3 regions of the Pseudomonas glycinis genome follow, and region 2 is predicted to be linked to each of the others. Evidence: predicted binding sites of a transcription regulator. Region 2 holds the regulator's gene; each other region holds the start of a gene.

Region 1 (4,663 bases), on a different contig from region 2:
GCGAGCATGCGTCGAATCTGGGCGCAGTGCCGGTGGAGCATTTGTGGTCGATTCGCGAGCGAGTGCTGGCGGGCGAACCGAGCCTCAAACACCGCATCAGCGCGCTGCGCCGACGTGTGCTGTTCCATGCGCTGGAAGAAGCTGGATATGCCCACGGCGAGGCGTCGGAGCTGGCTGACAAGGCTTTTGAAGTGTTCCTGCATGCGCGGCATCAGATCGAGGTGTTCCCGGAAGTCGAGCCGCTGCTGGAGCTGCTCGCCAATCACTATGCCCTCGGCGTGGTCACCAATGGCAATGCCGACGTGCGCCGGCTGGGGCTGGCGGATTACTTCAAGTTCGCGTTGTGCGCCGAAGACATCGGCATCGCCAAACCGGATGCGCGGCTGTTTCATGAGGCCCTGCAGCGTGGCGGAGTAAGTGCCGAAGCGGCGGTGCATGTCGGCGATCATCCCGGCGATGACATTGCCGGCGCGCAACAGGCGGGATTACGCGCGGTGTGGTTCAACCCGACGGGCAAGGTCTGGGAGGCGGAGCGCTTGCCCGATGCCGAAATCCGCAGCCTGACCGATTTGCCAGCCGTTCTCGCACGCTGGAATGCCACCTCGAAATAATCCACAAACCCTGTGGGAGCGAGCCTGCTCGCGAATGCGGTGTGTCATCCAACATGTATGTCGGCTGACATGCCCCCTTCGCGAGCAGGCTCGCTGCCACCGGGGACTGCATTTGTTTTCAACGCATTTATTCCAGGCATGAAAAAGCCCGCAGCGACGGCGGGCTTTTTCAGCAAGCGAGCGACGCGCCTCAGATAGGGCGGCTGCCGTACTTGTTATCCGGCTTCTTGGGCGGATCGGCGACCACGTTGGCCTCCACTTCCTGCACCTTGCCGCCGCGCGCAAGGAATTCTTCCATGGCCTTGGCCAGGGCGTCACGCTCCTTGTTCTTGGCTTCGATGCTCGGCAACTCGTCGACCGATACCGCAGCCTTGGCTTTGCCTTTGGCAGCCGGGGCCGGCGTGTCGTCACCGCCATCGTCTTCGGCAACGTCTTCCGCTGCCGCTTCCAGGCCTTCCTCGGCCTCGTCTTCGTCGCCTACTTCGAGGTCGTCGTTTTCCAGATCATCGTCGCTCATGTTCTACCTCATGACTTGCCAAAAGCAGATTAGTTATAGACCAGCTTTGGCGGCTGTCGAAGCCGCCGTTGAAAAATCTTCTGCCGCTGCCCGGCAGCGGCTCATGCCTGTTCACCGTGCAAGGTGGCGAGGACTTTACGGGCACCGCCATGATCACGGTGCTCGCCCAGATAAATCCCTTGCCAGGTACCCAGTGCCAGCCGCCCTGCCGCAACCGGCAGACTGATCTGGCAACCGAGCACGCTGGCCTTGAAGTGCGCCGGGAGATCATCCGGGCCTTCGTCGTTGTGCTCGTAGCCGTCTGTTCCTTGTGGGATCAGACGATTGAAAAATCGTTCGAAGTCGCGACGAACTGCCGGATCGGCGTTCTCGTTGATGGTCAACGACGCCGACGTGTGCTGCAGCCACAAATGCAACAGACCGACCCGACAGGTCTTGAGTTCAGGCAAGCCTGCGAGCAACTCGTCCGTCACCAGATGAAAGCCCCGGGGCCTTGCCCGCAGGGTTATCAGAGTCTGTTGCCACATACAGTTCTCCGCTCGTTCGGGGCGCATTCTAGCGTGCTCTGAAAAAAAACAAAGGCCCTAATATTCCTGCAGCGATGTAAGCGATTGCCCGCAGAAAAAGCCTCGTCGTAAAGACGACCAAAGCCGTAAGAAAAATCCTTTCAGCCACTCCCTGAATGACAAATCCCGGACAAAAAAATGCCCGGCGAACCGGGCAATTTTTTATCGCGCGTACTTACAGGTTGTAGCCGCGTTCGTTGTGTTGTGCCAGATCGAGGCCGACCGACTCTTCTTCCTCCGTTACGCGCAGACCCATGACGGCGTCCAGCACCTTGAGGATGATGAAGGTGACGATCGCGGTGTAGATCACCGTGAAGCCGACGCCTTTGATCTGGATCCAGACCTGCGCGCCGATGTCAGTCACGGTGCCGAAGCCGCCCAGTGCCGGTGCGGCAAACACACCGGTGAGGATCGCGCCGAGGATACCGCCGATGCCGTGCACGCCGAAGGCGTCCAGGGAATCGTCATAGCCGAGTTTGCGTTTCAGGGTGGTGGCGCAGAAGAAGCACACCACGCCTGCGGCCAGACCGATCACCAGTGCACCCATCGGGCCCACGGTGCCAGCGGCCGGAGTGATCGCGACCAGACCGGCGACCACACCCGAAGCAATACCCAGTGCGCTTGGCTTGCCGTGGGTGACCCACTCGGCAAACATCCAGCCCAGTGCCGCAGCGGCAGTGGCGATCTGGGTAACCAGCATGGCCATACCGGCAGTGCCGTTGGCAGCGGCAGCGGAACCGGCGTTGAAGCCGAACCAGCCGACCCACAGCATCGCCGCGCCCATCAGGGTGTAGCCGAGGTTATGCGGAGCCATTGGTGTGGTCGGGAAGCCTTTGCGCTTGCCCAGTACCAGGCACGCGACCAGACCGGCGATACCGGCGTTGATGTGCACCACGGTGCCGCCAGCGAAGTCGAGCACGCCCCAGTCCCACATCAGGCCGCCGTTACCGGACCAGACCATGTGCGCGATCGGTGCATAAACCAGAGTGAACCAGATGCCCATGAAGATCAGCATCGCGGAGAACTTCATGCGCTCGGCGAACGCACCGACAATCAGCGCCGGGGTGATGATCGCGAAGGTCATCTGGAAGGTGATGAACACCGCCTCAGGGAACAGCGCCGCCGGGCCGGTGATGCTCGAAGGCGTGACACCGGCGAGGAACGCCTTGCCCATGCCACCGAAGAACGAATTGAAGTTGACGACGCCCTGCTCCATGCCGGTGGTGTCGAAGGCAATGCTGTAGCCATAAATGACCCACAGGATGCTGATCAGACCGGTAATGGCGAAGCACTGCATCAGCACGGAAAGAATGTTTTTCGAGCGAACCATACCGCCGTAGAACAGCGCCAGGCCGGGAATGGTCATGAACAGCACGAGCGCTGTCGAGGTGAGCATCCAGGCGGTGTCGCCGGAATTGAGGACTGGCGCTGCCACTTCGTCTGCCGCCATGGCGATGCCGGGCATTACGATGGACAACAGGGCGCCTAGCCCTGCGAATTTACGCAGAGTCATATTGTTTTCTCCTGGGGCGTTGGGTTTGTGGCGGCGCTTAGATCGCGTCGGTATCGGTTTCGCCGGTACGGATGCGGATCGCCTGTTCCAGATTGACCACGAAGATCTTGCCGTCACCGATCTTGCCGGTGTTGGCCGCTTTGGTTATCGCCTCGATAACCCGATCCAGATCCTTGTCGTCGATGGCCACGTCGATTTTCACCTTGGGCAGAAAATCGACCACATATTCCGCGCCGCGATACAGCTCGGTGTGACCCTTCTGCCGGCCGAAGCCTTTGACTTCAGTAACGGTAATGCCCTGCACGCCGATTTCGGACAGCGACTCGCGCACGTCGTCCAACTTGAACGGCTTGATGATGGCAGTGACTAGCTTCATGAAACTCTCTCCCGAATTGGTGGACTTGCCCCAGGAAAACAAACCCGTCTCAAGTCTAAGCGCAGTGCCTGGCTTTGTAACGCATCGTTGACGCCAGCTAACCGCATCAGACGAAACTCCCCGCTTCGTCTGCCGCACTGCATTCGTCACAGCGACTGCATCAGTGCATGGGTCGAGGGTGACTAAGCAGAAACCTTGCCAGCTCGGCAAAAACCCTGCATTTCAATCTCTTGGCCCCCGTTGCACGCGCTCGGGCAGAAAAGCTTTTGCCGATACGCACAACAACGGTGCGCCACCGTCCGCCCCCCTGCGCGAAAAGCGTGCATCCGTGCAACGGGATTGACTATAGACACTGCGTGATACACTGCCGGCCATTGTTTCCAGGACATTTCCCATGCTCGCGCCCAAAGACTTCCTCGACGCCCTGAGCGGCACCGCCTCCCGCCTCTTCAACGGCGACACCCCGCTGCCGAAAGCCGAAATCGAAAGCCAGTTCAAAATGCTCCTGCAAAGTGCCTTCAGCAAACTCGATCTGGTCAGCCGGGAAGAGTTTGATAGTCAGATGGTGGTGTTGGCTCGCACGCGGGCACGGCTTGAGAGTCTTGAAGCGAAGGTGGCGGAGATGGAGGCGAAACTGAATCCGCCGGCTGAATAGCACCACTACTGACAGTGAAGGTTGGGCACGCTCTTCAGCTTTAAAGGCGTCGAAAAAAAACCTTCAAGCGTTTTCCTTCAAGCAGCCTTCAGCTCCACTGCCTAGATTCACTATCAAGCGCAATGTGCCAGCCGCTCGACCTGATCACGGATTGCAGCTCCTCTTTCAATTTCGGCTTTTCGCAGATCGTAGGTCGATTGGAGGTTCAGCCAAAACTCAGGAGTGGTGTCCAGACAGATTGAAAGTCTTAAAGCCATGTCAGCGCTGATGCCCCGGCGCTGTAGAACGATATCGTTCACCGTCGGAGTAGACACGCTCAATGCTCTCGCCAACGCAGCGGCTGTAAGGCTCAAAGGCTCCAGATACTCCTCTTTGAGGATCTCGCCGGGATGGACCGGACGCATACCATTCTTGGTCATATTCAC
Region 2 (4,663 bases):
GGTCGCAAGACCCCGGTGGTCGAGCGCCGCGCGAAGAACCTCGGCATCCCGCACCTGTTTCAGGGGCGGGAAGACAAACTGGTGGTGCTCGACGGCCTGCTCGCGCAACTGGGCCTAAGCTATGAAGAAGTCGCCTATCTCGGTGACGATCTGCCAGACTTGCCGGTGATCCGCCGTGTAGGGCTGGGCATGGCGGTGGCCAACGCTGCCGATTTCGTCCGCGAACACGCCCACGGCGTTACCCGCGCCCGTGGCGGCGAAGGTGCCGCCCGCGAATTCTGCGAATTGATCCTGCGCGCCCAGGGCCGCCTCGAAGCGGCCAACGCCGCGTACCTGTGAGCCTGACCATGTTTAGCAAAAAGTTTCGCAATTTCCTGCTGTTCGGCTGCATCGCGGCGATTTTCGCTGCGGTCGGCTACTGGAACATCAGCCCGGAACGCTTCCTCGACAAGCCACCGGTTTCGGCTGCCGAGAATCCGATCGACTGGTACGCGACCAACACGCATACCATTCAGTACCTGCCGGACGGCAAGGTGCAGTACGAGATGACTTCCGACAAGGCCGAGCACGTCAAGGCTACAGATGTCACCCTGGTGACCAAGCCTGATTTGAACATGTATCGCGGCACCGACTTCCCGTGGCACGTGACCAGTGAGCGCGGCGAAGTGAATTCCGGCGGTACCGAAGTGGAATTGATCGACTCGGTACGCGTACAGCGCACCGACGAGAAACAGCGCGGCACCCTGATCACCAGCACCCGCATGACCGTGTTCCCGCAGCAGGAATATGCGCAGACTGCGCAACCCGTTAGAATCGAGGGCGCTGGCGGCGTATCGACTGGCGTCGGAATGAAAGCGTACCTGAAGGACAGCAGGATACACCTGCAATCGAACGTAAGAGGACAGTATGAGGCTCGTTAAAACCCTCCCTATTTTGCTCAGTCTGGGCGCAGCACTGGGAAGCGCGAGCGCCTGGTCCCTGCCGAACGATCAGCAGCAGCCTATCCGCATTCAGGCCGACGACGCCCAACTGGACGACAAGAATGGCATTGCCACCTATAAAGGTGACGTGATCATTACCCAAGGCTCGATGATCGTTAAAGGCAACACCGTGACCATGACGCGCGCGCCCAATGGCGACATCGATGTGGTGACCTCGGTCGGCAACCTGGCCTATTTCGAGCAGTTGCAGACCCAGGGCGACGCCAACCCGGTCAAGGGCTACGGCGTGACGATTCAATACCACGCCCAGCAGAATCGGGTGGTGCTGATCGACAAGGCCAAGGTTATCGACAAGGACAACAACGTCACCCAGGGCGAAAAAATCGTCTACGACACCGTGAAGAAACTGGCCAGCGCCGGTCGCGCCACGGGCAGCAAGGTCACCGAATCGCGCCCGCGCATCGACATGGTGATCCAGCCGAAGAAGAAAACCGAAGAGAAATCCCAGTAATGGCAACTCTGAAAGCTCAGCACCTGGCCAAGGCCTATAAAAGCCGCCAGGTCGTGCGTGACGTCAGCCTGTCGATCGACAGCGGGCAGATCGTCGGCTTGCTCGGCCCGAACGGCGCAGGCAAGACCACGTGCTTCTACATGATCGTCGGCCTGGTGCAGGCGGATCAGGGCCGTGTGCTGATCGATGATCTGGACGTCAGCCACCAGCCGATGCACGGCCGCGCCAAGGCCGGTATCGGCTATCTGCCGCAAGAAGCGTCGATCTTCCGAAAACTGTCGGTCGCCGACAACATCATGGCGATCCTCGAGACCCGCCCGGAGCTGGACAAGGCCGGTCGGCGCAAGGAGCTGGAAAGCCTGCTGCAGGAATTCCACATCAGCCACATCCGCGACAACCTCGGCATGAGCCTGTCCGGTGGTGAGCGCCGCCGGGTGGAAATCGCTCGCGCCCTGGCCACTGCGCCGAAATTCATCCTGCTCGACGAACCGTTCGCCGGTGTCGACCCGATCTCGGTCGGCGACATCAAGCAGATCATCCACCACCTCAAGGCCAAGGGCATCGGTGTGCTGATCACCGACCACAACGTCCGTGAGACGCTGGATATCTGCGAAACCGCTTACATCGTCAACGACGGTCAACTGATCGCAGAAGGTGATGCCGAGACCATCCTGGCCAACGATCTGGTCAAGGAAGTGTATCTGGGTCACGAGTTCCGCCTGTAAGCGCGACAGCGCTGTATCGATTCAAGGCGCATTTATCCGCTTTAATTGTTACGGCGCTCTAGGCAAACACTTCAGTTTCAGGCATATAATTTGCTTAAGTTTGGCGCTTCGGCGCCCTGTAGTGGATGGCGCAAAGCGCCGGCGAATAAGGTGTTAAGCCCCTGCCATGAAACCATCGCTAGTCTTGAGAATGGGCCAGCAGCTGACGATGACACCGCAGCTGCAACAGGCCATCCGCCTGCTCCAATTGTCGACCCTGGACCTGCAACAGGAGATCCAGGAGGCTCTGGAATCCAATCCGATGCTCGAACGCCAGGAAGAAGGCGACGACTTCGACAATGCCGATCCTCTGGCCGACAACGCCGAACAGAAGCCCGCCGAAATCCAGGAACCCTCCTACCAGGAAACCGCCCCGACGGTGGACAACCTCGAGGATGGCGAGTGGAACGAGCGCATCCCCAACGAACTGCCAGTGGATACCGCCTGGGAAGACGTCTACCAGACCAGCGCCAGCAGCCTGCCGAGCAGCGATGACGATGAGTGGGATTTCACCACCCGCACATCCGCCGGCGAGAGCCTGCAGAGCCATCTGCTTTGGCAACTGAACCTGGCGCCGATGTCCGACACCGATCGCCTGATCGCCGTGACCCTGATCGACTGCATCAACAATCAGGGCTATCTGGACGAAACCCTCGAAGAAATTCTTGAAGCGTTCGATCCTGAACTGGACATCGAGCTCGACGAGATCGAAGCCGTCCTGCATCGCATCCAGCAATTCGAGCCTGCCGGGATCGGCGCCCGCAACCTCAGCGAATGCCTGCTGCTGCAATTGCGTCAGTTGCCCGCGAAGACGCCGTGGCTGACCGAGGCCAAGCGTCTGGTAGCCGATTACATCGACCTGCTCGGCAGTCGCGATTACAGCCAGTTGATGCGCCGGATGAAGCTCAAGGAAGACGAGCTGCGCCAGGTCATCGAACTGGTGCAGAGTCTCAATCCGCGTCCCGGTTCGCAGATCGAGTCGACCGAAGCCGAATATGTCATTCCCGATGTGATCGTGCGCAAGGACAACGAGCGCTGGCTGGTCGAGCTGAACCAGGAATCGGTGCCACGTCTGCGCGTCAATGCCCAGTACGCCGGGTTTGTGAAACGTGCCGACACCAGCGCCGACAACACTTTCATGCGCAACCAGTTGCAGGAAGCCCGCTGGTTCATCAAGAGCCTGCAGAGCCGCAACGAAACCCTGATGAAAGTGGCCACGCAGATCGTCGAACATCAGCGCGGTTTCCTCGAGTACGGCGACGAAGCGATGAAGCCGTTGGTATTGCATGACATCGCCGAAGCGGTCGGCATGCACGAATCGACGATTTCCCGGGTGACCACACAGAAATTCATGCATACCCCGCGCGGTATTTATGAGCTGAAATACTTTTTCTCCAGCCACGTCAGCACCTCCGAAGGCGGCGAATGCTCGTCCACGGCGATCCGCGCGATCATCAAAAAACTGGTCGCCGCGGAAAATCAGAAAAAGCCGTTGAGTGACAGCAAGATCGCTGGTTTACTGGAGGCACAAGGCATTCAGGTGGCTCGCCGCACCGTCGCCAAGTACCGCGAATCCCTCGGAATCGCGCCTTCGAGCGAACGCAAGCGGTTGATGTAAGCCACGTTACAGCGTTCCAGTGGCAGGCTTTTCGGCCTGCCGCTTTATGCTCTGGCAACGAAGGAGAAGCTGTATGCAAGTCAACATCAGTGGACACCAACTGGAAGTGACCCAACCTCTGCGTTCCTACATCGAGGAAAAACTCCAGCGACTGGAGCGACATTTCGACAAGATCACCAACGTGCAGGTCACGATGTGCGTCGAAAAGCTGAAGCAGAAGATCGAAGCCACCTTGCATATCCCCGGCAGCGAAGTGGTCGCCAACGCAGAAGATACCGACATGTACGCTGCGATCGACTCACTCACCGACAAGCTGGATCGCCAACTCAAAAAGCATAAGGAAAAGACCCAGAGCCTCCTCCAGGGCGCGACCGGTCGTTAACACCCCTATCCCATGATCCGACTTGAAACCATCCTGACCCCCGGCCGTTCCCAAGTGAACGCGCCGGGCGGCAGCAAGAAAAAAGCCCTCGAACAGATTGCCAACCTGATCCACCGCGAAGTGCCGGATCTGGCGATGCAGGAAGTCTTCGAGGCGCTGATCGCCCGTGAAAAACTCGGTTCCACCGGTTTTGGCAACGGCATCGCCATTCCCCACTGCCGCCTCAAGGGCTGCACGGCACCAGTCAGTGCCCTGCTGCATCTTGAAGCCCCAATCGATTTCGACGCCATCGACGGCGCTCCGGTGGACCTGCTATTCGTACTGCTTGTCCCGGAAGCCGCAACCGACGCGCATCTGGAGTTGTTGCGCCAGATCGCCAGCATGCTCGACCGCAAGGAAGTTCGTGAAAAACTGCGCAGCGCCGCGAGCAACGAAGCCTTGTACCAG
Region 3 (4,663 bases), on a different contig from region 2:
CAACTGCCAGAACGCCTTCGCGAGCAGGCTCGCTCCTACACTTGTTCAACCGTTGCGCCTTGCCCCAAGCCTATCCAGGTGCTACACCTTGTACAGGTTCGTCAATGACAAGGAAGCCAGTCAATGTCAGTCGTTACAGAAGTCTCTCCAGACCAGAAAAAGCTCACCATCGCCGTCAAAGGCCGGTTCGATTTCGGTCGCCATCAGGAATTTCGCGAGTCGTATGAACGGCTCCCACACAAACCCGAATCCATCGTGGTCGACCTCAAAGAGGCCACTTATCTCGACAGCTCAGCGCTGGGCATGCTGCTTCTGCTGCGTGATCACGCCGGCGGCGACGAGTCGGATATCCGTGTCGTCAACAGCAGCTCCGATGTGAAGAAAATCCTCGCGATTTCCAACTTCGACAAACTCTTCGACATCAGTTGATGCCCATGCAGGCGCAAGAGCCGCTGACCATTCTTATCGCCGAAGACAGCGCCGCCGACCGGCTGCTGCTGTCGACCATCGTCCGCCGTCAGGGCCATCAGGTGCTGACGGCGGCCAATGGTGCCGAAGCGGTCGAAACGTTCAAAGAGCAGCAGCCCGATCTGGTGTTGATGGACGCGCTGATGCCGGTGATGGACGGCTTCGAAGCGGCGCGGCAGATCAAGGCACTGGCGGGTGAAGCATTGGTGCCGATCATCTTCCTCACCTCGCTGACCGAGAGTGAAGCGCTGGCTCGGTGTCTGGAGGCTGGCGGCGACGACTTTCTGGCGAAGCCGTACAACCAAGTGATACTCGCCGCCAAAATCAAGGCGATGGATCGCTTGCGCCGCCTTCAGGCAACGGTCCTGCAGCAGCGCGATCTGATCGCCAGACATCACGACTATCTGCTCAATGAACAACGCGTGGCCAAAGCGGTGTTCGACAAGGTCGCGCATTCCGGTTGCCTGAGCGCGCCGAACATCCGATACCTGCAATCGCCTTACGCGCTGTTCAATGGTGATCTGTTGCTCGCGGCGTACACGCCGGCCGGTGAGATGCACGTCATGCTCGGCGATTTCACCGGGCATGGCTTGCCGGCAGCGGTGGGGGCGATGCCGCTGGCCGAAGTGTTTTACGGGATGACCGCCAAAGGCTACGGCCTGGCCGAAACCCTGCGCGAGATGAACGCCAAGCTCAAGCGCATCCTGCCGGTGGACATGTTCTGCTGCGCTACCTTGCTCAGTCTGAGTTTCCAGAGCCGTTCGGTGGAGGTGTGGAACGGCGGTATGCCCGACGGTTACTTGCACCGCATGGCCAGTGGCGAGCGCGTGCCGTTGCCGGCGCGGCATTTGCCCCTGGGGATTCTCAGCGCGCAAGCCTTCGATGACCGTACGGATGTGTATCCGATGGCCATCGATGATCGGGTGTTTCTGTTATCGGACGGGGTGATCGATACCTGCGATGCCAATGACCAGTTGTTCGGCGTCGAACGCTTGCAGCAGGTGTTTGCGGCGAACCGCGAGCCGGATCGGTTGTTCGAGGATATCGAACAGGCGCTGCGCGATTTTCGCGGGCAGGCCCGTGATGACGTGAGCATGGTCGAGGTCAGTCTGCTTGAGTCGGCGCAGACCCACGGCGCGGCGCCGGTGTATTCCGACAGCGGCCAGTCGTGCCCGCTGGACTGGTCGGCCAGTTTCGAGTTTCGCGGCGCCACGCTCAGGCGTTTCAATCCGTTGCCGTTCCTCTTGCAGTTGCTGCTTGAGGTGCATGGCTTGCGCGCGCAAAGCGGAGCGCTGTACAGCGTGCTCGCCGAGTTGTATTCCAATGGCCTGGAGCACGGCGTGCTCGGGCTGGATTCCAGTCTTAAACGCGATGCGGCAGGTTTCGCCCGCTACTATGAAATGCGCGCGGCGCGGCTGGAGGCGCTGCAAGACGGTTTCGTGCGCGTGCATTTGCAGGTCCAGCCGCAAGGCGAGGGCGGGCGGCTGGTCATTCGCGTCGAGGACAGCGGCAAGGGCTTTGATGTGGCGCGGGTCATGGAGCGGCCCGTGGATAGCGCCCGCTTGTCGGGACGCGGCATCGGGCTGGTCCGGCAACTGGGGCGCAACGCCAGTTGGTCGGACCAGGGTCGTAGTGCCAGCGTGGAGTTTTTCTGGGAGATTGAGGCATAATCCGCCCATTCTTGATCAAGGAGTGAGCAAGTGACAGACACACATGTAGATCGCGAAGTCCTCGATACTTTGCGCGAGGTGATGGAGGACGGCTATACGGAATTGCTGGAGACTTTTCTGGCAGATTCGCAAAGCCGCCTGCACGAGTTGCAGGACAGCACCAGCGCTAAAGCGCTATCCGATGTAGCCCATAGCTTCAAGGGCAGCGCGAGCAACATGGGCGCGGTTCGACTGGCCGAGTTGTGCCAGGACCTTGAGTCGAATGCCAAGAACAAAAGTCCGGAAGCGCTCGCTCAACTGGTGGCCGATATCCATTCTGAATTCGCCGAAGTACGCCCGGTGTACGAAAGCGAAAAGCACCACGCCCACATCCACTGAAGTCGCCGCCCGGCGCTTTTCGCAAGTGTCAGGCCAAACTGGCCCGGCACTTGCAGTCATCTTGCTCAACTGTACCTACGATCCCAGTGCAGCGGAGACCGTGTCATGCCTGCGACCCCCAACATTCTTCTTCAGACCGCCGCTCAGGCCAAGGCGCAAGCCGCCTCTGCCAAATCGTCGGCAATGGCCGCAGACACCGGGGACAAGGCCTCCAGCTTCGCCAGAGTGTTTGCCGATCAGGCGCCGGCCAAGCCTGCCGTGAGCGCTGACAATTCAGTCAAGCCGGCACGCGACAAGGTCGCGGACAGCAGCGGCAAAAAGGATATCGGCAAAGATCAGTCTGCCGCGCCCGAGCCAGCAGTTGCCGATAGCGGCAAAGCGTTGCCTGCCGACAAAGCGGCGACGAGCGACGACGCGACTGCCACTGCCGATGACACCACTGAAACGGTACAAAGCCCTGTGGCCGATGCCGCGCCTGTAGATCCGGCGCTTGATCCGGCCTTGGCGCAAGTCGTTCAGCCGTTGGTGGCAGCGCCTGTGGTGCAAGCACCAACAGTCACCACGCCAGCCCAGCCGGAAACCGAAGCGCCTGCACTGGCGGTCGTGTCGGGCATGGTCAAAGATCCGGCGGCCACCGACAGCGAATTTGATCCGACAGCCGACCCGCTCGATTCTCTGCCGGCCGTGCGCATGGCGATGGAGCAGGGCGGGCATATTTCTGGCGCCAGCCAGGCGCAACCGAAAGCCTCGCCTGCTCAGGCTCAGGCCGATGGCGAGTTGACCGCCGCGCAGAACTTCGCCGCCGGCATGGCCAGCATGCTCGACGTGCAGGCCGACAAGGACAGCACCAGTCAAGGCGGCGAACAAGCTTTCAGCGGGTTGATCGACGATGGTCTGAAGGATCTGAAATCGGCTACCAGCGACACCCGCGTCGACGACTTCGCCAACCGTCTGGCGGCACTGACCCAGGCCGCTACGCCGAAAACCGCGAATGCGCTGCCAGTGAATCAGCCGATCGCCATGCACCAGAGCGGCTGGACCGAAGAAGTGGTCAACCGCGTCATGTACCTGTCCAGCGTCAACCTGAAGGCCGCCGACATTCAGTTGCAGCCGGCGGAGCTGGGGCGCCTGGATATCCGCGTGAACATGGTTCCGGATCAGCAGACCCAGGTCACCTTCATGAGCGCGCATCCGAGCGTGCGTGAAGCGCTCGACAGCCAGATGCACCGCCTGCGCGACATGTTCAACCAGCAGGGCATGGGCCAGGTCGACGTCAACGTTGCCGACCAGAACCGTGGCTGGCAGGGCCAGCAAGGCCAGGAACAGGCGCAGCAGGGCCAGAGTGGTCGGACCAGCGCTGCGGGTGGCCGCCTGGATTCGGCGGATGAGGAATTGGCACCGGCTACAGTGGCGGAAGTTGCCGCGCAGACCACCAGCGTCATCGGCACCAGCGCGGTCGACTATTACGCCTGATCAAATCAAGAGCCCCCTCACCCTAGCCCTCTCCCAGAGGGAGAGGGGACCGATTGGGGAATCTTGAAGAACTACGCCGACCTGAACGAGCATCGCTGAATCCGTTCGACATTCGGCGACCTGTTGATTCCCGCCCTGAACTTGCAATCACCTCGGTTGTGCAGGTCGATGTCCAGCCCCATTACATCTCGGTCGGCCCCCTCTCCCTCCGGGAGAGGGCTGGGGTGAGGGTGCTTTTGACTTTAGCGTCGTTCTCGACCTCCGACACTTCTGGCATAACACTTGCTCTTGCCTTGCCGTGCGACTGTGAAACCCCCGATTAGTGACGGATTATTGGCATGGCGAAGAGCGAAGCTGCAGCAGTAAAAGACCCCGCAACCAAAGGCAAACTCAAGCTGATCATCGTGATCGTGCTGGCGTTGCTGGTGGCCATTGGTGCATCCGTCGGGGCGACCTGGTTCTTCATGCACGGCGCGCAGAGCAAGCCTGCCGAGGCCGCTGAAGCAGCACCGGTCGGCAAGCAGGCGGCGATTTTCGAGCCGATGGCGCCGGCCTTCGTTGCCAATTACAACCAGAACGGCCGTCAGCGCTACATGCAGGTGAGCATCACCATGCTGGCGCGTAATCAGGCCGATCTGGACGCGCTCAAAGTGCACATGCCGGTTATCCGCAAC

The links. Region 2 encodes sigma-54, which starts transcription at its own class of promoters, with help from an activator protein. Its sites were predicted from a motif close to ANTGGCATNNANNTTGCTNT; they were not measured.
Region 1: glnK (P-II family nitrogen regulator) is a predicted target of sigma-54. The motif match lies at 3,767-3,786, and genes of this name have one in related genera.
Region 3: ACYSTU_RS25310 (flagellar hook-length control protein FliK) is a predicted target of sigma-54. The motif match lies at 2,565-2,584, and genes of this name have one in related genera.

The regions. Positions count from the first base shown of each region.
Region 1 covers NZ_JBTYHF010000002.1:411,504-416,166, forward strand. The annotation lists gene ACYSTU_RS05970 (HAD family hydrolase) at 1-611, shown strand, start outside; gene sutA (dormancy-specific transcriptional regulator SutA) at 802-1,128, opposite strand; gene ACYSTU_RS05980 (secondary thiamine-phosphate synthase enzyme YjbQ) at 1,230-1,655, opposite strand; gene ACYSTU_RS05985 (ammonium transporter) at 1,870-3,207, opposite strand; gene glnK (P-II family nitrogen regulator) at 3,245-3,583, opposite strand; gene ACYSTU_RS05995 (accessory factor UbiK family protein) at 3,978-4,238, shown strand; gene ACYSTU_RS06000 (HigA family addiction module antitoxin) at 4,352-4,657, opposite strand.
Region 2 covers NZ_JBTYHF010000011.1:57,548-62,210, forward strand. The annotation lists gene ACYSTU_RS23965 (KdsC family phosphatase) at 1-339, shown strand, start outside; gene lptC (LPS export ABC transporter periplasmic protein LptC) at 348-920, shown strand; gene lptA (lipopolysaccharide transport periplasmic protein LptA) at 907-1,452, shown strand; gene lptB (LPS export ABC transporter ATP-binding protein) at 1,452-2,177, shown strand; gene ACYSTU_RS23985 (RNA polymerase factor sigma-54) at 2,344-3,834, shown strand; gene hpf (ribosome hibernation-promoting factor, HPF/YfiA family) at 3,908-4,216, shown strand; gene ptsN (PTS IIA-like nitrogen regulatory protein PtsN) at 4,229-4,663, shown strand, end outside.
Region 3 covers NZ_JBTYHF010000012.1:148,401-153,063, forward strand. The annotation lists gene ACYSTU_RS25295 (STAS domain-containing protein) at 124-429, shown strand; gene ACYSTU_RS25300 (ATP-binding SpoIIE family protein phosphatase) at 435-2,138, shown strand; gene ACYSTU_RS25305 (Hpt domain-containing protein) at 2,169-2,516, shown strand; gene ACYSTU_RS25310 (flagellar hook-length control protein FliK) at 2,622-3,989, shown strand; gene fliL (flagellar basal body-associated protein FliL) at 4,328-4,663, shown strand, end outside.